2 regions of the Rhizobium sp. RU35A genome follow, and region 2 is predicted to be linked to the other one. Evidence: riboswitches for the same ligand, from Rfam matches in the RefSeq annotation. Region 2 holds a riboswitch; the other holds the start of a gene.
The links. Region 2 has a riboswitch for thiamine pyrophosphate ahead of F3H95_RS17875 (ABC transporter permease subunit). Riboswitches for the same ligand answer to the same signal wherever they lie in the genome.

Region 1 (10,365 bases), on a different contig from region 2:
GCCTCAGGTTGCGCGCACGGATCCAGAAAGGGAAAACACCATGGCCAAGGGTCAAGTCCGCTCCAACCGCGAAGTCCGCAAGCCGAAGAAGGACAAGGCAAAGCCGTCCACGGCCCCGGTGACGAGCTTCACCACGCAGATGAAAAACGCCGACGCCGCCGCTCCCAAGAAGCGCTGAGGCAGGCCAGACGGTGAACCACGATCCCTCGGGGTTCACCGCTTTTGCTGTTTGCCATGCTCGCATCGGCCTTTTGCTTTTGCCGGAAGATGCGCTAAGGGCAGGGGCATGAACACCTCATCCTTTACCATCCTTCTCGGCGGCCATCTGAAGCGAACCGAGCGCCTCATGGCGCTGATCGCCGGCAGCCGGGTAATTGCCGCCGATAGCGGAATCCGCCATGCAAGCCTGCTCGGCCTTTCTCCGGAATTGTGGGTCGGCGATTTCGATTCGACCGATGCCGCGCTCGCCGCGCAGTGGTCGCGGGTCGAACGTCACCGTTACCCCGCCAACAAGGCGGCAACCGATGGCGAAATCGCGGTGGCGGAAGCCATCGATCGCGGCGCCAGACGCCTGATCCTCATCGGCGCCTTGAGCGGTGAGCGCTCGGATCACGCCCTGCAGCACTACCTGCACGGCATCAGCCTTGCCGAGGACGGTTTCGAGGTCGTGCTGACCTCCGGCGAGGAAGAGGCCTATCCGCTGATCGGCGGCGACCGGATGGAACTGGAACTGCCGAAGGGCTCGCTGTTTTCCGTCCTCGGCTTTTCGGTACTGGAAGGCCTTAGCCTTGCCAATGTGCGTTATCCGCTCCAGGATTTTTCGCTGACATTCGGCTCCTCGCGCACCATATCCAACATTGCCGAAGGAGCGATCGCGCTGTCCCTGAGAGAGGGCCGCGCCCTTCTGATCGCCCGTCCCGACGATTTCACCGGAGCTTGACGCAACACCATGGCCCCTCCCATTCTCAAGCTTGACGACATCCGGCTGAGCTTTGGCGGTACTCCGCTTCTGGCCGGCGCCAATCTTCAGGTGGAGCCGGGCGACCGGATCTGCCTTGTCGGCCGCAACGGTTCGGGCAAATCGACGCTGATGAAGATCGCCGCCGGCATGGTCGAGGCGCAGTCCGGCGAGGTCTTCCGCCATCCCTCCGCCACCATCCGCTACCTGGAGCAGGCCCCTGACTTTGCCGGCTTCTCCACGGTGCAGGCCTATTGCGAGGCAGGGCTGGGCCCAAGCGACGATCCCTACCGCGTCACCTACCTGCTCGACCATCTGGGACTGACAGGCCAGGAGGATCCCCGCCAGTTGTCCGGTGGCGAAGCGCGCCGCGCGGCCCTTGCCCGGGTGATGGCGCCCGAACCCGACATCCTGATGCTGGACGAGCCGACCAACCATCTCGATCTGCCGACCATCGAATGGCTGGAAGGCGAGTTGCAGAAGACCCGCAGCGCCATCGTGCTCATCTCGCACGACCGCCGCTTTCTCGAAAAGGTCTCCACGGCCACGGTCTGGCTGGATCGCGGGCTGTCGCGCCGTCTCGACCAGGGCTTTGCGCATTTCGAGGAATGGCGCGACCGCGTTCTGGAGGAAGAGGAAATCGAGCAGCACAAGCTCGGCAAGCAGATCGAGCGCGAGGAACACTGGCTGCGCTACGGGGTGACGGCGCGGCGCAAGCGCAACATGCGCCGCCTCGGCAACCTGCAGAGCCTGCGCGCCGAATATCGCGGCCATCGCGGCCCGCAGGGCACCATCCAGGCCTCGGCCACGGAGGGCAAGGAAAGCGGCAAGCTGGTGATCGAGGCAGAGGCCATCACCAAGCGCTATGGCGAGCGGCAGATCGTGGCACCGTTTTCGATCCGGGTGCATCGCGGCGACCGCATCGGCCTTGTCGGCCCGAACGGCGCCGGCAAGACGACGCTTCTGAAAATGCTGACCGGCCAGATGGATCCCGACAGCGGTACGATCAAGCTCGGCACCAATCTGGAGATCGCCACGCTCGACCAGAAGCGCGAAGACCTCAACCCCGAGGATTCGCTCAGCCACTACCTGACCGACGGCCGCGGCGAGAGCCTGCTGGTCAATGGCGAGCAGCGCCATGTGGCCGGCTACATGAAGGACTTCCTGTTCCAGCCGGAACAGATGCGTACCCCGATCAGGAACCTCTCCGGCGGAGAACGCGCCCGCCTGATCCTCGCGCGGATCATGGCAAAGCCGTCCAACCTGCTGATCCTCGATGAACCGACCAACGATCTCGACATCGAGACGCTGGACCTCCTGCAGGAAATCGTCGCCGGCTATAACGGCACCGTCATCCTCGTCAGCCACGACCGTGATTTCCTCGACCGTACCGTGACGTCCACCATCGCTCCCGCCAGCCCGGATGAACCGGACGGCCGCTGGATCGAATATGCCGGCGGCTATACGGACATGATGGCGCAGCGCAAGGGCGCGCTGGAAGAGAAGCGCCGCGCCGAGAAAGCCAGGACGGAGACCGCAGCCGCCACGGCAGGTGCGACGGCCGAGGCTCCGAAGGCGCGCGGCAAGCTTTCCTACAAGCAGAAATTCGCGCTGGAAAACCTGCCGAAGGAGATGGAAAAGGCCGAAGCCGAGATTGCCGCCCGCGAGGCGAAAATGGCCGACCCCAACCTCTTCGCCAAGGACCCCGCCAGCTTCAACCGCATTGCCGCCGAGATGGAGACGCTGCGGGAAAAGCTGGCGAAAATGGAAGAGGAATGGCTGGAGCTTGAAATGCTGCGGGAAGAGCTGGAAGGCTGAACCCAAGGAATTCAAAAGCTTAACAAAGCGTTACTCTTCGCGTCCCGCGTAACGCTGCGGAACAAATTCCGCATGAACCCGTTCGATCCGCAACCGGACAGCCTGCAACACAGGGGGCCGGCAGAAGCTCAACGGGAGACTCCCATGTCGACACATGTCGTGCGTCGTCGGCTGGACAGGGCAGCCATGAAACAGAGAGTACTGATTGTCGAGGACGAGTTCCTGATCGCCCTCGATCTTGCCGATACCATCGAGACCATGGGGCTGACGGTGACGGGCTTTGCCAGCGGTCGGGACAATGCCCTCGATTTCGCTCCCTTCGCGGATATTGCGCTGGTGGACATCAACCTGTCCGATGGCGCCACCGGCCCGGAGATCGGCCGTGAACTGTCGCAACGCTTCGGCGTCACCGTGATCTTCATGACCGCCAATCCGGAACAGTTGGGGGGAGACACGGGTCGCACCCTTGGCGTGCTCACCAAACCGGTCATGCCGCATGTGGTGGAACAGGCGGTGGATTATGCCATCGCAAGCCGCGTCGGCGGCTTGGCGGCCGTCCCGCGCGAATTGCAGGTTTTCCCGCATCATCGGGCCTGACGCCTGCGTCGCCGCCGGGGCCGCTTGCCAAGCCGCCCCGTCCCCGCTACATCTTCGCCTGCTCTAACGGGGTGCCGCATCATGCGGCTGAGAGGCTTTGCAGCCAACCCGCGGAACCTGATCCGGTTAACACCGGCGGAGGGATTAGACGGCTCGCAACCAGCGCCTATTCCCCGTGTCATAGAACCAAGGAGGCGCTGATGCGCAAGATCCATTCGTTTGCCTGCGCGGCGCTTGCCGCCCTGTCCCTCTCGCTGCCCGCAATGGCCGCGGACAAGCCCGTTCTCACCGTCTATACCTATGAGAGCTTTACTGCCGAATGGGGCCCCGGCCCCAAGGTGAAGGCCGCCTTCGAGAAGACCTGCAATTGTACGCTGAATTTCGTATCCGTGGCCGATGGGGTGGCGCTTCTGACCCGCCTCAAGCTGGAGGGCGCCTCCTCGAACGCGGATGTGGCGCTCGGACTCGACACCAACCTCGTTCAGGAAGCCAGGGAGACCGGCCTGTTTGCCGAGCACGGCATTGATACGTCAGCGGCCAAGGTGCCCGGCGGCTTTTCCGATCCGGTCTTCGTTCCCTATGATTACGGCCATTTCGCCGTGGTCTACGACACCCAGACGATCAAGACGCCGCCAAAGAGCTTGAAGGAGCTTGTCGAAGGCGATCCGTCGCAGAAGATTGCGATCGAGGATCCACGCACCTCCACCCCGGGGCTCGGCCTGCTGCTGTGGGTGAAGTCCGTCTATGGCGACAAGGCACCGGAGGCCTGGGCAAAGCTGCGCGGCCGCATTCTCACCGTCACGCCCGGCTGGTCGGAAGCCTATGGTCTGTTCACCAAAGGCGAAGTGCCGATGGTGTTCTCCTATGTCACTTCGCCCGCCTACCACGTTATGGAGGAAAAGACCGACCGTTATCAGGCGGCCCGCTTCGAGGAAGGCCATTACATCCAGATCGAGGTATCCGGCCTGCTGAAAGCCACCAGGCAAAAGGAACTGGCACAACAGTTCCTGGCCTTCACGCTGTCGCCCGCCTTCCAGTCGATCATCCCGACCACCAACTGGATGATGCCGGCGGCTGCAACGGCAGAACCGCTGCCGGAGGCCTTCGGCAAGCTCGTCTCGCCCTCGAAAACCTTCATGATGAGCCCGGAAGAGGTCGCCAGGAACCGGCAGGGCTGGATTCGCGAATGGCTTGCCGCCATGAGCATGAACTGAGGCAGTGATGCTGAGCACCGGTGAGGTGAGACGCGGACTGGCGGCGGGCGGTGCAAGCCTTGCCGCCATCGGCGGGCTCGTGACGCTTCCCACCGGCGCTCTCCTTGCTCTCGCCCCGGCCTCCTCTGCCGGCACCCTGTTCGACAGCTATACCCTGAGCCTTCTGCGCTTCACCCTGCTTCAGGCCACTCTCTCCACACTGCTGTCGGTCGCGCTGGCGCTGCCCGTTGCGCTGGCGCTTGCAAGACGCGCCGCATTTCCCGGTCGCATCTGGATTCTCCGGCTGATGGCGGTTCCGATGGGACTGCCTGTCCTGATCGGCGCACTCGGCCTGATCGGCATCTTTGGCCGGCAAGGCCTCGTCAACCGGCTGCTGGCAATCGCCGGAGTCGATCATCCCGTCAACATCTACGGTCTCTCCGGCATTTTGCTCGCGCATGCCTTCTTCAATCTGCCACTCGCCTGCCGTCTGATGCTGGCGGGGCTGGAGCGCGTGCCGGCGGAAGACTGGCGGCTGGCGGCAAGCCTCGGTCTGGGGCGTCTCTCCCTGCTGCGCCATGTGGAACTGCCGGCGCTGGCGCGGGTGCTGCCGGGCGCGGCGGGACTGATCTTCATGCTCTGCGCCACGAGCTTTACGCTGGTGCTGGTGCCGGGCGGCGGCCCGGCGGCAACCACGCTGGAGGTGGCGATCTACCAGTCCCTGCGCTTCGATTTCGATCCGGCCCGCGCGGTCGCGCTCTCCCTGCTGCAGATTGCGCTTACCGGGCTGGTGCTGGCGGTGCTGAGCCGCCTGCCCGCCGCCGAAGGCAGCCGCGGCGAAGGCCGCATACCGCGTCGCTTCGATGGAGCGGGGTTCGGGAGCCGGATCATGGATACGCTGGCGATCCTGCTAGCCACGCTGTTTCTCGTCCTGCCGCTCGGCGCGATCACCGCCGCCGGGTTGAAGGCGGATCTGCTGCGGCTGATCAGCCTGCCCGCTTTCCACCAGGCGCTGCTGACCAGCCTTGCCATTGCACTGACCGCAGGCCTGCTGTCGCTTCTGACGGCAAGCGGCATTCTCACGGCGCAGGCCGCGATTGCCGAGCGACGCCACCCCTCGCCTGTGCTTCGCGTGTTCGGCAGGGCCCTCTCCTCCCTCTCCTCTCTCGTTCTGCTGGTGCCGCCGGTGGTGCTCGGCACCGGCTGGTTTCTGCTCATCAGGCCGCATGCGGATGTGACGCGGGTGGCACCGCTGCTGATTGCCGCCATCAACATGCTGATGGCGCTGCCCTTTGTCATGCGCGTTCTGACGCCGGCCTTCGAAAGCCACCGGCTCCGCACCGCCCGGCTGGCCGCGAGCCTCAACGTGACGGGACTGGCGCGGCTGCGGCTGGTCGATGCACCGATTCTGGCGCGGCCGATGCTGATGGCGCTTTCTTTCGCCATGGCACTGTCGCTTGGTGATCTCGGCGCGGTCGCCCTGTTCGGCTCGCAGGATCTCGTCACGCTGCCCTGGCTGGTCTATAGCCGGCTCGGCAGCTATCGTACGCAGGATGCCGATGGTCTGGCGCTGCTGCTCGGTCTTCTCTGTCTGGCGCTGACGGCGCTCGGCACGGCCGGCGAAAGGAGACAGCCATGACCGCACAGCCAAAACAAACCGCGCTTGCGACGGAAAATCTCGCCGCGGTCGAACTGGACGGTGTGCGCCTCGCCCTCGGCGATATCCGCTTCGCCTTCGATGGCCGCATCCCGGCCGGACGGATCACCGCCGTCACCGGCCCATCCGGCTCCGGAAAATCCACGCTTCTCAACCTCATTGCCGGCTTCGAGATGCCCGATGCGGGCAGCGTGCGGCTGGCCGGACAGGATGTGACGCGCCTCCATCCCGGTGCCCGGCCGCTCTCGCTGGTGTTCCAGGATCACAACCTGTTTGCCCATCTGGATCTCTTCACCAATATCGGACTTGGCGTACATCCGGCCCTGAAACTCACCGGAGAGGACCGGACACGCATCTCAGCAGCCCTGCAGCGGGTCGGACTTGCCGGCTACGAAGGCCGCAAGCCCGGCACGCTTTCCGGGGGCGAACGGCAGCGGGCAGCCTTTGCACGGGCGCTGGTACGGCAGCGGCCCCTTCTGCTGCTGGACGAACCCTTCGCCGCGCTCGATCCGGGATTACGACTGGCGATGGCGGACCTCTTGTCCGATCTGCACCAGGAAACCGGCGCCAGCATCGTGCTTGTCACCCACGATCCGGGAGAGGTGATGCGGCTTGCCGACGAGGTGATCTATCTCAGCACCGGCAAAATCCTGTTTCACGGTGACAGACACGCTTTTTGTGCCCAAACGGCCCATCCGGAGATCAGCAAATTTGTGGCGTCGTCATAAAGCGTCAACCCATTCGCCACATTTTGGACGTGCAGCGATGTCATGCCGCAATGCGAAAGAGGGCGGGACGATTGTCTGTAAACGCTTGCGTTCTATCTGCAGAGGGAACACAACTGCGAAGACAGGCAGATCAGCCATCCGCAGCAAAGGCAGGACGGGTTCGGCAACGATCGGGCCGGTGAATGCGCCGGATGGCGGGTTTGGACGAATGACATTTCCGAGTGGACGGATCGACAGCGCGGATGACACCACGGCTCGGGCCCCCGATGCAAGCCGGCGCATGCCCGCGTTGAAAAGCCGTATGGCCATGCTGGCGCTGGCGGGCACGGCTCTTTTGTCCGGCTGCCAGTCGGTGATCGACCAGACCTACGAATCGAGCGTCAAGCCATCCTCCAATCCGCAGATCGTTGATGAGGTGCAGAAGAACGATCCGCGCGCCCAGATGGGTGCGCGCGAGCATCCGCGCATTGTTGCGAGCTATGGCGGCGAGTATCACGACGCCAAGACCGAACGGCTGGTGGCCCGCATTGCCGGCGCGCTGACCGCCGTGTCGGAAAATCCGAACCAGTCCTATCGCATCACCATCCTGAATTCGCCGGCGATCAACGCCTTTGCCCTGCCGGGCGGCTATCTCTATGTCACGCGCGGCCTTTTGGCGCTGGCCAATGATGCGTCCGAAGTGGCTGCCGTGCTCAGCCACGAAATGGCACATGTCACGGCCAATCACGGTATCGAGCGGCAGAAGCGCGAAGAGGCGGAGGTGATCGCCAGTCGCGTGGTGGCCGAGGTGCTCTCCAGCGATCTCGCCGGCAAGCAGGCGCTTGCCCGCGGCAAGCTGCGCCTTGCCGCCTTCTCGCGCCAGCAGGAGCTGCAGGCCGACGTGATCGGCGTGCGCATGCTGGGCGAAGCAGGCTATGATCCCTTCGCCGCCGCCCGCTTCCTCGATTCCATGGCCGCCTATGCGCGCTTCTCCGCGGTCGATCCGGAAACGGACCAGAGCCTCGACTTCCTCTCCAGCCATCCGAGCGCGCCGCAGCGCGTGGATCTCGCGCGCCAGCACGCCCGCGCCTTCGGTCAGGAAGGGACAGTGGGCGACAAGGGGCGCGACTATTACCTGACGGGAATTGACGGCCTGCTCTACGGCGACAGCCCGGACGAGGGCTATGTTCGCAACGAAACATTCCTGCATGCCGGTCTCGGTATTCGCTTCGACGTGCCGGAAGGATTCCGGATCGACAACAAGGTAGAAGCGGTACTCGCCACGGGACCGGATGAAACGGCGATCCGCTTCGATGGCGTTCAGGCGGGCGACGTGTCGAGCCTTGCCAATTATCTGACGAGCGGCTGGGTGGCCGGCTTGCAGCCCGACACGGTTCAGGAAACCACGATAAACGGTCTGCCGGCGGCAACCGCACGCGCCTCTGCCGAGCGCTGGGATTTCGACGTGACCGTGATCAGGCTCGACAAGCAGATTTTCCGCTTCCTGACGGCCGTACCGAAGGGAAGCAGCACGCTGCAATCGACAGCCAACACGCTGCGCCAGACCTTCCGCCGCATGACACCGCAGGAAATCGCCTCGCTGAAGCCGCTGCGCGTGCGCGTCGTGACGGTTCAGCCGGGCGAGACGATCACCACCATGGCGGCGCGCATGATGGGCACCGATCGCAAGCTCGACCTGTTCCGGCTGATCAATGCGCTTTCCACCGGGGCGACGATCAGCCCCGGCCAGCGCGTGAAAATCATCTCGGAATAACCGACTGGATCAGCAGGCGGCCGCCATCTGCGGATTGTTGCTGACGAGCGCGGATTTCAGCTTCTCGATGGCGCGGCTTTCGATCTGGCGCACGCGCTCCTTGGAAATGCCGAGTTCCGCACCGAGCGCCTCCAGCGTCGCACCGTCATCGGTCAGGCGGCGCGCGCGGATGATCTTCTTCTCGCGTTCATTGAGCTTGGTGAGCGCACCCTGCAGCCATTTCATGCGGCGTTCGCCGTCGATCATGCCGGAGACCTGCTCATCCGGCAGCGGCTCATCGCTTTCCAGCATGTCGAGGCGCTCGCCGCTGTCGGCATCGCCGGCAATGGTGGGCGCCTGCAGCGAGGCGTCGTTGCTGGAGAGGCGGGCATCCATGGTCTGCACATCGGAAAGGCTGACACCGAGCGCGGTGGCGATTTCCTCATGAATGGCCTGGGAGGTCATGTTGGTACCGCCGCGGGCAAGCTTGGCGCGAAGCCGGCGCAGGTTGAAGAACAGCGCCTTCTGGGCCGAACTCGTGCCACCGCGCACGATCGACCAGTTGCGCAGGATATAGTCCTGCATCGAGGCGCGGATCCACCAGCTGGCATAGGTCGAAAAACGGACATCGCGCGAAGGCTCGAACCTTGCCGCCGCCTCCAGCAGCCCTACATAGCCTTCCTGTACAAGGTCGCTCATCGGCAGGCCAAAGCCGCGGAACTTGGATGCCATGGCGATGACGAGACGCATATGGGCGAGAGCAATCTGGTTGCGGGCGTCCTGGTCCTGGTCATCTTTCCACCGCACGGCCAGATCACGCTCTTCTTCGCGCGCCAGATAGGGCGCGGACATGGCGATCTTGATCATATGACGGTCTGCGGACATGGCATTCATCGCGCTCTCCATGAAACTGGTTGACCAGACGGAAAGCCATGCCAGAGAGACATCTGCCGCTTGCCCGCCCACAGGGCCTGTCGCCGGCAGATCGCATCGGGTGACATCACTTTCCATTCCCCTCGTTCATCGAACCGGGGGAGAGACTTCGCCTTCCCCACCGGGCACACCCGAGAGCGCCTCTGAAGCCACTCTTCGCCGTACCGGCGGGTCAACGTCGCGATGCAAAAAAAGTTCCAATAAAAAACCCGGCTTTCGCCGGGCTTTTTTCACCAGTGGGCCACGCGCGAGCGTATCAGGCCGCTTCCTCGTGCGAATCTTCCTCGTCCAGAACCTTGCTGCGCTTCGGTCCCTTGGCAAGATTGGTCTCGATCAGGCGCACAGCCTCCGTCTCCGACATCTTGTTGACGGCGGCGATTTCGCGCGCCATGCGGTCAAGAGCGGCCTCATAGAGCTGACGCTCGGAATAGGACTGCTCTGGCTGGTTTTCCGCACGATAGAGATCGCGCACGACCTCCGCGATGGAAATCAGGTCGCCGGAATTGATCTTGGCATCATATTCCTGGGCGCGGCGCGACCACATGGTGCGCTTCACGCGGGCCTTGCCCTGGACAACCTTCAGAGCACGCTCGACGAAATCGGTTTCCGACAGCTTGCGCATGCCGATGCTGACGGCCTTGGCGACCGGCACCTTCAGGCGCATCTTGTCCTTCTCGAAATCGATCACGAACAGTTCGAGCTTCATGCCAGCCACTTCCTGTTCTTCAATGGCCGTGATAGTGCCAACT
Region 2 (10,365 bases):
GAGCCGTCGCTCCAGATGGTCGCGTTCGGCGGCCCGCTGCAACTGCAGGCTAGCCTCGACCAGCGTCTCCACGCCGAAGAAGTCGAGCAGGTCCTGCCGGCGGGTGCGATGGGCGTCGATTGCACGCTGCAGGTCGGCACGCTCGGCCTGCGCATGCCGCAGATCCTCGGCCTTGGCGCTCTCACGGTCCCGCTCACGCTCCGCCTCCGCCTTGCGGGCAGCCAGCAGGCCGGCGAGATCGCGTGGCGACAGCCCCTCGTCCGGCCAGTGCAAGGTCTCGCGCAGGGCATCCACCTCCGCGGCAAAGGCCTGCATGTCGCGCTCCATCTGCTGGATGCGCTGGAACAGCTGCTCGCGCTCGCGCAGGATCGGCGGCAGGTCGGCGAGCGCATCGAGAATGGCACGCACGGCGGCCGGATCGGTTTCGTGGCTGAACCAGGTGCGGGCAAGTGCGGCGCTCCAATCGGCCGACCAGCGGGCCTCGGCAACCTCGGCCTCGGCCAGATCGCGCTGCCGTTCCGACAGGTCGCGGCGCAGATCCGCCAGACGGCTGTCCATCCCCCGGCGCTCGGCAAGCGTGGTCTGCAACTCCGCCAGCCGGTCAGCAGCCCCGTCGATCAGCAGGCGCGGATCGGCACCGTCCTCGACGGGCCAGCCAAGCTCCTCCAGAACGATGCGCAGTCGATCCAGCGCCTCGTCCAGATCATCCTTGCAGGCCCTCCTGCGGGCTTCGGCCTGCCGCAGCGTTTCGGCTAACGAGAGCGCTTCGCTGCGTCTCAGCCGCCACTCGTCCAGCCGGGAGAGCAGGCTTGCCATCTCCACCGTCGCAGAAACCGGGAAGGGGAAGGCGCCCTCCACCGACCGCCGGAGCGCATCCATCTCCGCCGCAGCCTCGTCCACCAGCGCCTCTTCGCGCGCAAGACCGACGCGGCAAAGCTCCGCCTCCTGCTGCAGTTGCCGCAGTTCCGCCAGATCGCTGGCGCGGGCAAGGCGGGCCTCCGCCAGCCGGTCATCCAGCCCGAGCTTCTCCTCGAACTGTTCGGCGCTCTCGCCATCGAGGCGGGCCCGATGAACCTGCCAGGCCGCATCACGGGCTGCGCGCGCGGCGGTGGCCGCGGCATCGTCGATGGCCGGACCGGCACCCTGCACCGCCTGCAGCCGGGCCGTGACCTCCGCCAGACGGGTGGCCAGCTCCCGCTGGCGCTCGCGGCTCCGTTCGGCGCGCCGCTCGATCTCGGCGGCGCGCTGGCGCCAGCTGTCGATCTGCCGGGCATCGGCGCCATCCTGTCCTGCCAGTTCCTCCACATCGCCCTGCCAGGGCTGCAGCCTGTCGAGCGCGCGCTGCAGGTTTTCGGCAACCTCCCGGCTGGAACGGCTTTCGGATCGAAGCCGCGTCTGCAACTCGCCCTTCTGCAAGGCGGCGACCGCACTGTCCAGCCGGCGCAGCAGGGCGGTAGAGGGTGTCGTGCCACGGCCCTGCTGGTCCAGCCTTGCCTCCAGATCGCCAAGCGCAAGACGCACCCGCTCCATCTCGCGCGCGGCATTTACCCGGGTTGCCGCAATGCCGGACCGGGTTTCGATAAGGTCGCGCAAGGTTCCGGACAGGGCTGCGGGCAGGACAAGGCCTGCGGCATCGGTGCCGGCTGGCTGGCCGAGTGCGGAGAGCGCCCGTCCCAGAGCGGCATCCTGCTCGGACAGCGCCAGGCGACGCTTGGGCAGGTCGTTTTCCGCCGTCTGGTAGCGGGCGCGGCCATCATCGAGGGCGGCAATGCGGGCAGAGAGCGAAAGAACGGCCACATCCGGCGTGATGGCGGCAAGGTCCTGCTCCAGCCGGGAGATCGCGGCATCAAGGCCATCGCTCCTGGTCTGCAGCCGGGTTTCGTCGCGCATCAGCTCCGGCAGAAGTGCCGCCCATTCCCGCGGCGGCCGGGGCAGATCGGCATGGGCATCCGCCTCGGCCGAGAGGCGCGCCAGTTCACGCGACAAAGGCAGGGCGCGCTGCAGCGAGACCAGATGCGCCTGCCGGGTTCGCGCGGCGGAAAGCTCGGCCAGTACCTCGGCATAGGCCTTGTCCGCCTGTGCCTGCGTGGCGACGAGGCCCGCATAGGCCGAGGCATAGGTATCGATCGCCTCGCGTTCAGTCTTCAGGGCGGCCAATTGCTGCTTCAGTTCGGCAAGCGCGGTGTTGCGGGCCCGCTTGCGATGAAACTGGTGCGCCTCCTCGCTGGCTGCGGCAAGAACCCGGCTGATATCGGCAAGCCCCGAGCTTGCGGAGAACAGCATCTCGCCCAGATCGCCCTTGCTTTCCAGGATCGCCGCCCCGCCATCGCGCAGCGAGCGGTCGTCCAGCGAGAACATGGTGCGGTAGGACTCGCGGCTGATGCCGCCAAGCGCAGACGACAGCAAGGCCTCGTTGACCGGCTGGCCACGCGGATCGACCAGCGCCTGGCTGCGCTGCTTCAACCGCACCAGCGGGTGCTCGGCACCGTCGAATTCCAGCACGGCCCCCACCTGCATGGCGTTGTAGGCATGCAGGAAATTGTAGCCGCTGCGCTCCGGTATGCCGAACAGCAGGTCGAGATAGGCGGAAAAGGCGGTGGACTTGCCCGCCTCGTTGAGGCCGTAGACGATGTGCAGGTCCGGCGCACCTGAAATCGCCGGACCGAAATCGATCGCCTGATCGGTAAACTTGCCGTAGCGGGTAAGGTCGAGACGCCGGAGACGCATCAGCCTTCCTCCCCGGTGGCCGCCGCAAGACGGGCAACGAGATCCTCGCTGCCTTCACGGATTACCGTGTCCACGAAGGCATCGAAGGCGGCGGCATCATGGCCGGCCAGCCGGCGTGCCTCGGGCGGCAGGTCGTCCAGCAGGCCCTGCACCAGATCGCGCACCTCCTGGCGAAAGGCGTGGGCGGGCAGCACCTCCTCGCGCATCAGCACGCCCAGTTCCTGCACCGGATCGCCGGATACGGCCTGACCTGGCAAGGACGGGGTAACGACGGCAAGCTCCAGCTTCTCCACCCAGGTGCGGCCGGTCCGCTCCGCCCGCTGCTCGGCTTCAGCGAGCAGCAGATCGAGATCGCGGCGCAGACGGAAAGCGAGCCCGCTTTCCCCCGTCAGCCGCAGTCGCGCCACCAGATGGCCGGAGCGCGTGCGGGCCCGTTCGGTCTCGAGCGCCTGCCCGATCCGGTCCATCAGGCCGCGCCAGTCGGCCGCCGCCGACACGTCCACCGTCACGCGGGCAAACTGGGCAAGGCTGGTCAGCCGTTCCTCCACGGACACCGCGCCATCCTCGCCGATGGTGACCAGCGACACCGTCTTTTCGCCGGCCTCGTTGATGTCGCGCCCCTGCGGCATGCCGGGCATGATCACCATGCGCTCGCCGGCATGATGGGTGCGCTGGTGGATGTGGCCGAGCCCCCAGTAGTGGAAGCCGTGCGCATGCAGGTCTGCGACGGAGCAGGGCGCGTAGGGATCGTGACCGGGCGCGCCGGCGAGGCTGGTATGCATCAGCCCGATATTGACCGCGCCGCCGATCGGCGCCTTGTATTTCGGCAGCAGGCTGTCCGGCGCCTGGGGCCTCGCAAAGCTGATGCCATGAATGGCGATGGCAAGCCCGCCGCGCTTCAGTTCCACCGCCTCGGCCCGGCCGCCGAACACCTTCACCGACGGCGGCAGCACCAGTTCCTGGGTGATCTTCGAGAGCGCATCATGGTTGCCGCGGATCTTGAAGACGGCAATGCCGGCCTCGTGCAGCCGCTGCATCTGGGTTGCCAGAAACCGCGCGGTCTTCATCGAGGTCTGGTCGCCGTCATAGAGATCGCCGGCGATCATCAGCGCATCGACCTGCTCCTCCAGGCACAAATCGACGATGCGCACCAGCGCCTGGCGCGTGGCATCGCCCACCAGGGCGGCAAGCTCCGGATTGCGCAGCGACAGCGAGCGAAGCGGGGAATCGAGGTGAAGATCGGCGGTGTGAACGAACCTGAAAGCCATGGGTCAAGGTCTACCGCCCCGGCACGCCACTGGCAACGTCTTGCACAGCCCTGCAAATCGTCCCGCACAGGCAATTGACATTCGGGGTGAATTCCACAAAGCTTGGGCTATTCCGAGGGGGGCATCGTACGATGCTGAGATGGCGGTGAGCCGGACCCTTGAACCTGATCCGGGTCATGCCGGCGTAGGAACGGAAAACGCGAAAGCCCACCCTTGCGGCCCATCTCGCCATTTCTCTTCTCCGCTTCACCTGGGTCTCCCTGCTGTCCGGCTCTGGAGATCGCGATGTCATTCCTGCTTCACCCCCTGAGGGGTCACCCCAGCCTCCGCATCAGGTCCGGTCTGCCGACGGGCTGATTGCTGATGTCGATGGCCCGCACGGGCTCGGCACTCCTCGTCCTGCTGCTTTTGTGGCAGGGCGTCGTCACGCTGTTCGAGCCGCCCCGATATCTGCTGCCCGCGCCCGAAGCCGTGCTGCAGGTTTTTCTGCGCCAGCCGGCTTTCCTGCTGCACCATACGCTGGTGACTGCTGGCGAAATCCTCGTCGGCCTCGTGCTCGGCAGCCTGCTGGGGGCGGCAACTGCGCTGGCGATCGCCGCCTGGCCGAGGCTTGGCGGGCTTGTCTGGCCGCTGGTTCTGATCCTGCAGGCGCTGCCGGTCTTCGTGCTGGCCCCGGTTCTCGTCCTCTGGCTCGGCTTCGGGCTCGCCTCGAAGGTGGCGATGACGGTGATCATCATCTTCTTTCCTGTCGCCTCCGCCTTTGCCGACGGGCTGAACCGCACCGATCCCGTGCTGCTCGATGCGGCGGCGCTGACGCCGGCCAGCCATTTTCAGGTGCTCCTGAAGCTGCGCCTGCCGCTGGCGCTGCCGGCGCTCATCTCCGGGCTTCGGGTGGCCGCCCCCCTTGCGCCGCTCGGCGCCGTCGTCGGCGAATGGGTGGGGGCGGCGGCCGGCCTCGGCTTCATCATGATGCAGGCAAATGCCCGCCTGCAAACCGACATCCTGTTTGCCGCCGTGGCTGTGCTTGCCGTGTTCACCCTTCTCCTGCGGCTTGCCGTCGATCGTCTGACGGCCGGCCTCGTGCCCTGGGCACCGGAGAAGACCGACATCTCCTCCCATCACGTCTCCCTCAGAAGGAAAACCAACGGATGAAACGATCGATCCGCGCGCTCACAACGGCGCTTCTGCTAGCGCTCGCTCCCGCCTCCTCGCAGGCTGCCGAAAAGCTCAGCGTTCTCCTCGAATGGTTCGTCAATCCCGACCATGCGCCGATGGTGATTGCCGCCCAGAGGGGCTATTTCGCCGAGGAGGGGCTGGATGTGGAGCTGATCGCGCCCTCCGATGCCTCGGCGGTGCCGCGTCTCGTCGCTACCCGGCAGGCCGATATCGGCATCCACTACCAGCCCAATCTCTACCTCGACCATGCCGCCGGCCTGCCGCTGATGCGCTTCGGAACGCTGGTCGAGACGCCGCTCAACACCGTGACCGTGCTGGCGGACGGCCCGATCAAGAGCCTGAAGGATCTGAAGGGCAAGAAGATCGGCTTTTCCGTCGCGGGCTTCGAAGAGGCCATGCTGGAGCGCATGCTGGCCTCCGAAGGCGTGGAACTGACCGATGCCGAGCTGATCAACGTCAACTTCTCGCTCTCGCCCTCGCTGATCGGCGGCAAGGTGGATGCAACGGTCGGCAGCTTCCGCAATTTCGAGCTGACCCAGATGAAGCTCGAAGGGCATCCGGGGCTTGCCTTCTTTCCCGAGGAGCATGGCGTTCCGGCCTATGACGAGCTGATCTTCGTCACCCGCCCGGATCTTGTGACGGACAGCCGCCTGCCGCGCTTCCTGCATGCGGTGGAAAAGGCCGCCATCTTCATCACCAACCATCCGCAAGAGGGCTGGGACCTGTTCGTGAAGGCCTATCCGAACCTCAATGACGAGCTCAACCACACGGCCTTCCTCGACACGCTGCCGCGCTTTGCCAAGCGCCCCGCAGCGCTCGATCGCGCCCGCTACGCCCGCTTCGGCGCCTTCATGGCCGACAGCAAGCTGATCCCCTCGGCTCCGGCCGTCGAAGACATTGCGGTGGAGCTGAAATGAACGAGAGCGTTTCCCGCCCGACCGCCGCGGATGCGGCCGAGCTTCTGGCACGGGTGCGCGCAAGGCGGCCGCGCGTGCATTGCCTGATGAATTCGGTGGTGCAGAAGTTCACGGCCGACGGCATCACCGCCGTCGGCGCCATTCCCTCGATGACATCGTCGCTGGACGAGATCGCCGACTTCGTGGCCCGCGCCGATGTGCTGACCGTCAATCTCGGCACGCTGGATGCCGAGCGCCGTCACGTCATCCGCATCGCCGTCGACATGGCGAATGCCGGCGGCAAGCCCTGGATCCTCGATCCCGTGCATTGCGATTACTCGCCGGGCCGGCTCGCCTTTGCCCGCGATCTCATCGCGCTCGGCCCCACCGTCGTGCGCGGCAACCGGGCGGAAATGGCCCTGATCGGCGAGGTGCGCGCCAGCCTCGCCATCGAGACCGGACCAGTCGACCACCTCAGCGATGGAAGCGTCCAGGTCACCGTCGAGAACGGCCATGCCTGGATGGCGGGCGTCACGGGCACCGGCTGCCTGTCGGGCGGCGTCATTGCGGCGTTTCTGGCAGTAGAAGGCAATGCGCTGAAGGCAGCGGCGGCGGCGCTTGCAGCCACCGGCGTTGCGGCGGAGCTTGCCGCGCCCGAGGCTCGCGGCCCCGGCAGCTTCGGCATCGCCTTCCTCGATACACTCGCCTCGCTCAGCGCCGATGACCTCCTGAAACACGCAAGGATCCGCCATGCGACCGCTTGATTACCGTCTGATTGCCATCGTCGATGCCGCGCTTGCCGATGTGGCACCGCTGCCGGATCTGGCGGCCCGCGCCGCCCGCGCCGGCGCAACCCTCATCCAGTATCGCGACAAGACAGCCTCGACACGCCTGATGATCGAACGCGCCGGCGCGATCCGGGCAGCGCTCGCCGACACCGGCATTGCCTTCGTCGTCAACGACCGGGTGGATGTGGCGCTGGCGGCCGGCGCCGACGGCGTGCATCTCGGCGCCGAGGACATGGAGGCCGAGCAGGCGCGCGCGCTTCTCGGCCCCCGCGCGATCATCGGCCTGACCGTGAAGACACCGGAGGATGCGACCCGCGCCGGCACGGCACCCGTCGATTACGCCTGCATCGGCGGGGTGTTCGAGACGCTCTCCAAGGTCAACCCGAACCCGCCGGTCGGTCTCGACGGACTGAAGGCGCTGCGCCGGCAGATCCGCGCTCTCAACCCCGCGCTTCCCGTTGGTGCGATTGCCGGCATCACGCTGACCCGCATCCCCGACGTGATCGCCGCAGGCGCCGATGGCGTGGCGGCGATTTCCGCGCTGTTTCGCGCCGATGACATCGAGGCCGCCATCCGCGGCTTCCGCACCACCATCGACCACGGCCTGAAGGAGAGGCAGGCATGACCGCGATCGCTCTCACCATCGCCGGATCCGACAGCGGCGGCGGCGCCGGCATCCAGGCCGACATCAAGACCTTTTCCGCGCTCGGCACCTATGCGGCAAGCGTGCTGACGGCGGTGACGGCCCAGAACACCCGCGGCGTGACGGCCGTCGAGGACATCTCGCCCTCCATCATCGCCGCGCAGCTCGATGCGGTGCTCGGCGATCTCGCCGTCGATGCGGTGAAGATCGGCATGGTATCGCGGGCCGAAACCATCGGCGTGATCGCCGGGCGTCTCGCGCCCTTTGCCGGCCCGATCGTGGTCGATCCGGTGATGGTGGCCACCTCCGGCGACCGCCTGCTGCGCGAGGATGCGATGGCGGCGCTGGTGGGAGAGCTGCTGCCGCTCGCCCATGTGGTCACGCCGAATCTTGCGGAGGCAGCCCTTCTGACCGGCCGCCCCATGGCGGCGACGCCGGAGGAGATGATCGGTCAGGCGCGGATCATCCTCGGTTTCGGGGCGAAGGCCGTGCTGATGAAGGGCGGGCACGGAACGGGCGAGACGAGCACCGATCTGCTGGTGACGGACACCGATGTCTCGGAATTTGCAGCCCCCCGCATCGATACCCGCAACGACCATGGCACCGGCTGCACGCTGGCCGCCGCCGTCACCGCCCATCTCGCAAGGGGCCTGACACTGACGGAGGCCTGCCGGGGGGCAAAGATCTATCTGCATGCGGCGCTTGAGGCCGGCCGCGCCCTGCGTGTCGGGCAGGGCAGGGGGCCGGTGCATCATTTTCATGCCTGGTGGACCGCATGATCCAGTATTGCCTCGGCGGGCTGGAGAAGCTCCTCGGCACGCTGGCCGCGCTGCTGCTCTTTGCGCTGATGGCGCTGGTGTTGGTCAACGTCACGCTGCGCTACGTCTTCCAGGCAGGCTTCATCGGGGCAGAGGACCTGGGCATCTGGCTGAATCTGGCGCTGATTTCGGTTGCCGCACCCTTGTCGCTGACGGGGCCGCTATCGATGCGCTTTGATGTGGGGCGTCGGCTGCTGGGGAAAAATGCCGGCGTGGCCGTCGATATCCTCGCCGACGCCATCAGCATCGTGGCGGCGCTGGCCCTGATCGGCGGCGCTGCGGCAACCATCGGCATGCTCGGCGGCACCTCGCCGACGCTCGGCCTGCCGGAATGGGTGCGCTATGCCTTCGTCACCACCGGAGGCGGGCTGCTGCTTCTGATGCTCGGTCTCCGGCGGCTCTCCGAGGGCAGGGCGGCCGGCCTCGGCCTCTCGCTCGCCCTCGGGCTTGCGCTCCAGTTTGCCGCCGCCCGTTTCGATCTTGGCGGCGACTGGCCGCCCAGCCTTTGGCTGGCGCTGATGGCGGGTCTCGGCCTCATCTGCGCCGCGCCGCTGGCGCATGCCTTCCTTGCCGCCGCCTCGCTGGCGCGCCTGTTCGGCAGCAGCCTGCCGGAACCGGCGCTGGTGGCGGCTGCGGTCAACGGCATGTCGAAATTCCTGCTGCTCGCCATTCCCTTCTTCCTGCTGGCCGGCGGGTTGCTGACGGCATCCGGCGCCGCCGACCGGCTGGTGCGCTTTGCCGCAACCCTCGTCGGCCACCGGCGCGCCGGCCTTGCCCAGACCGTGCTGCTGACCAGCGTGATCTTTTCCGGCGCGTCCGGATCCTCGGTCGCCAATGCCGCCTTCGGCGCCGCGACCTTCCAGCCACAGCTGGTGCGCAACGGCTATCCGCCGGCGCAGGCCGGGGCGATCATTGCCGCGGCCTCCGTGCTCGACAACGTCATACCGCCCTCGATCGCCTTCCTGCTGCTGGCCGCCGCCACCAATCTGTCCGTCGGTTCGCTGCTCTCCGGCGGCTTCGTGGCGGGCGGGCTGATGGCGCTGTGTCTTGCCGTCGCCATTCACCTCTCGGTGCGGGCGCGTCCGGAAGGACGTCCCGCCACGGCGGCAGAGCGCGGCAGGGCCGCCCTTTCGGCGCTGCCCGCCTTCGGTCTCGGCATCATCGTCGTCGTCGGCATCCGCTTCGGCGTGGTCACGACCACGGAGGCGGCAGCGCTGGCGGCCGGCTACACGCTGTGCCTGGCGCTTGCCGCACGGCTCGACCGCCGGCACCTGCTGGCAAGCTTTCGACAGGCCGCAACAGAGGCCGGCGCCATCGGCCTTTTGATCGGCTCGGCCGGACCCTTCGCCTTCCTGCTGGCGGTGGACGATGTCGGTAACCTGATTGCCGGGGCGGTGCATTCCTTCGGAAGCAGCCCGTGGCTCGTGCTTCTGATGGCCAATCTGGTGCTGCTTCTGGCCGGACTGGTGCTGGATATCGGCGCGGCGATCCTGCTGCTCGGCCCGATCCTGCTGCCGGTCGCGACGGCGGCCGGGATCGACCCGATCCATTTCGGGGTCATTCTGGTGGTCAACCTGATGATCCACGGGCTGACGCCGCCGCTCGGCATGCTGATCTTCGTCGTCTCCGGTGTCACAGGCGTTCAGGCGGCGCAGCTGTTCCGGGCCGTGCTGCCCTATCTGTGTGCGCTCCTGGTCGCGCTGCTCATCCTTTCCCTTGCAACCCTGATGTTCTGACGAGGTTTCCGATGGTGCTCCTCTCCCGCCGTTCCCTGCTTGCCGCCTCGGCCATTCTGACAGCGCCCGCCCTGTGGCGGCCGGCAGAGGCCCGCACCACCACCATCACGGTGGCCTCGCTGCTTGGCGAGGACAAGCCGGAAACCCTGATCTGGCGCCGCATCGCCGAACAGGTGGAACAGGCACTGCCCGGCCGCTTCCGTTTCAACATCGTTGCCAATGGCGCGCTCGGCGGCGAAAAGGAGGTGGCGGAAGCCACGAGGCTCGGCTCCGTCCAGGCCAGCCTCTCCACGGTCTCGGCGCTGACCGGCTG

Region 1: linked by a shared signal. The riboswitch ahead of thiB (thiamine ABC transporter substrate binding subunit) and the one ahead of F3H95_RS17875 (ABC transporter permease subunit) in region 2 are both predicted to bind thiamine pyrophosphate.

The regions. Positions count from the first base shown of each region.
Region 1 covers NZ_FTMR01000006.1:249,682-260,046, forward strand. Annotated here, with positions in the region: gene F3H95_RS27165 (hypothetical protein) at 41-178, shown strand; gene F3H95_RS15460 (thiamine diphosphokinase) at 287-940, shown strand; gene F3H95_RS15465 (ABC-F family ATP-binding cassette domain-containing protein) at 950-2,776, shown strand; gene F3H95_RS15470 (response regulator) at 2,921-3,373, shown strand; TPP riboswitch at 3,431-3,534, shown strand; gene thiB (thiamine ABC transporter substrate binding subunit) at 3,574-4,587, shown strand; gene F3H95_RS15480 (thiamine/thiamine pyrophosphate ABC transporter permease ThiP) at 4,595-6,205, shown strand; gene F3H95_RS15485 (ATP-binding cassette domain-containing protein) at 6,202-6,951, shown strand; gene F3H95_RS15490 (M48 family metalloprotease) at 7,232-8,704, shown strand; gene F3H95_RS15495 (RNA polymerase factor sigma-32) at 8,714-9,577, opposite strand; gene F3H95_RS15500 (CarD family transcriptional regulator) at 9,873-10,365, opposite strand, start outside.
Region 2 covers NZ_FTMR01000008.1:31,823-42,187, reverse strand. Annotated here, with positions in the region: gene F3H95_RS17885 (AAA family ATPase) at 1-2,727, opposite strand, end outside; gene F3H95_RS17880 (DNA repair exonuclease) at 2,727-3,995, opposite strand; TPP riboswitch at 4,101-4,203, shown strand; gene F3H95_RS17875 (ABC transporter permease subunit) at 4,365-5,147, shown strand; gene F3H95_RS17870 (ABC transporter substrate-binding protein) at 5,144-6,088, shown strand; gene F3H95_RS17865 (hydroxyethylthiazole kinase) at 6,085-6,831, shown strand; gene thiE (thiamine phosphate synthase) at 6,818-7,480, shown strand; gene thiD (bifunctional hydroxymethylpyrimidine kinase/phosphomethylpyrimidine kinase) at 7,477-8,277, shown strand; gene F3H95_RS17850 (TRAP transporter large permease subunit) at 8,274-10,052, shown strand; gene F3H95_RS17845 (TRAP transporter substrate-binding protein) at 10,064-10,365, shown strand, end outside.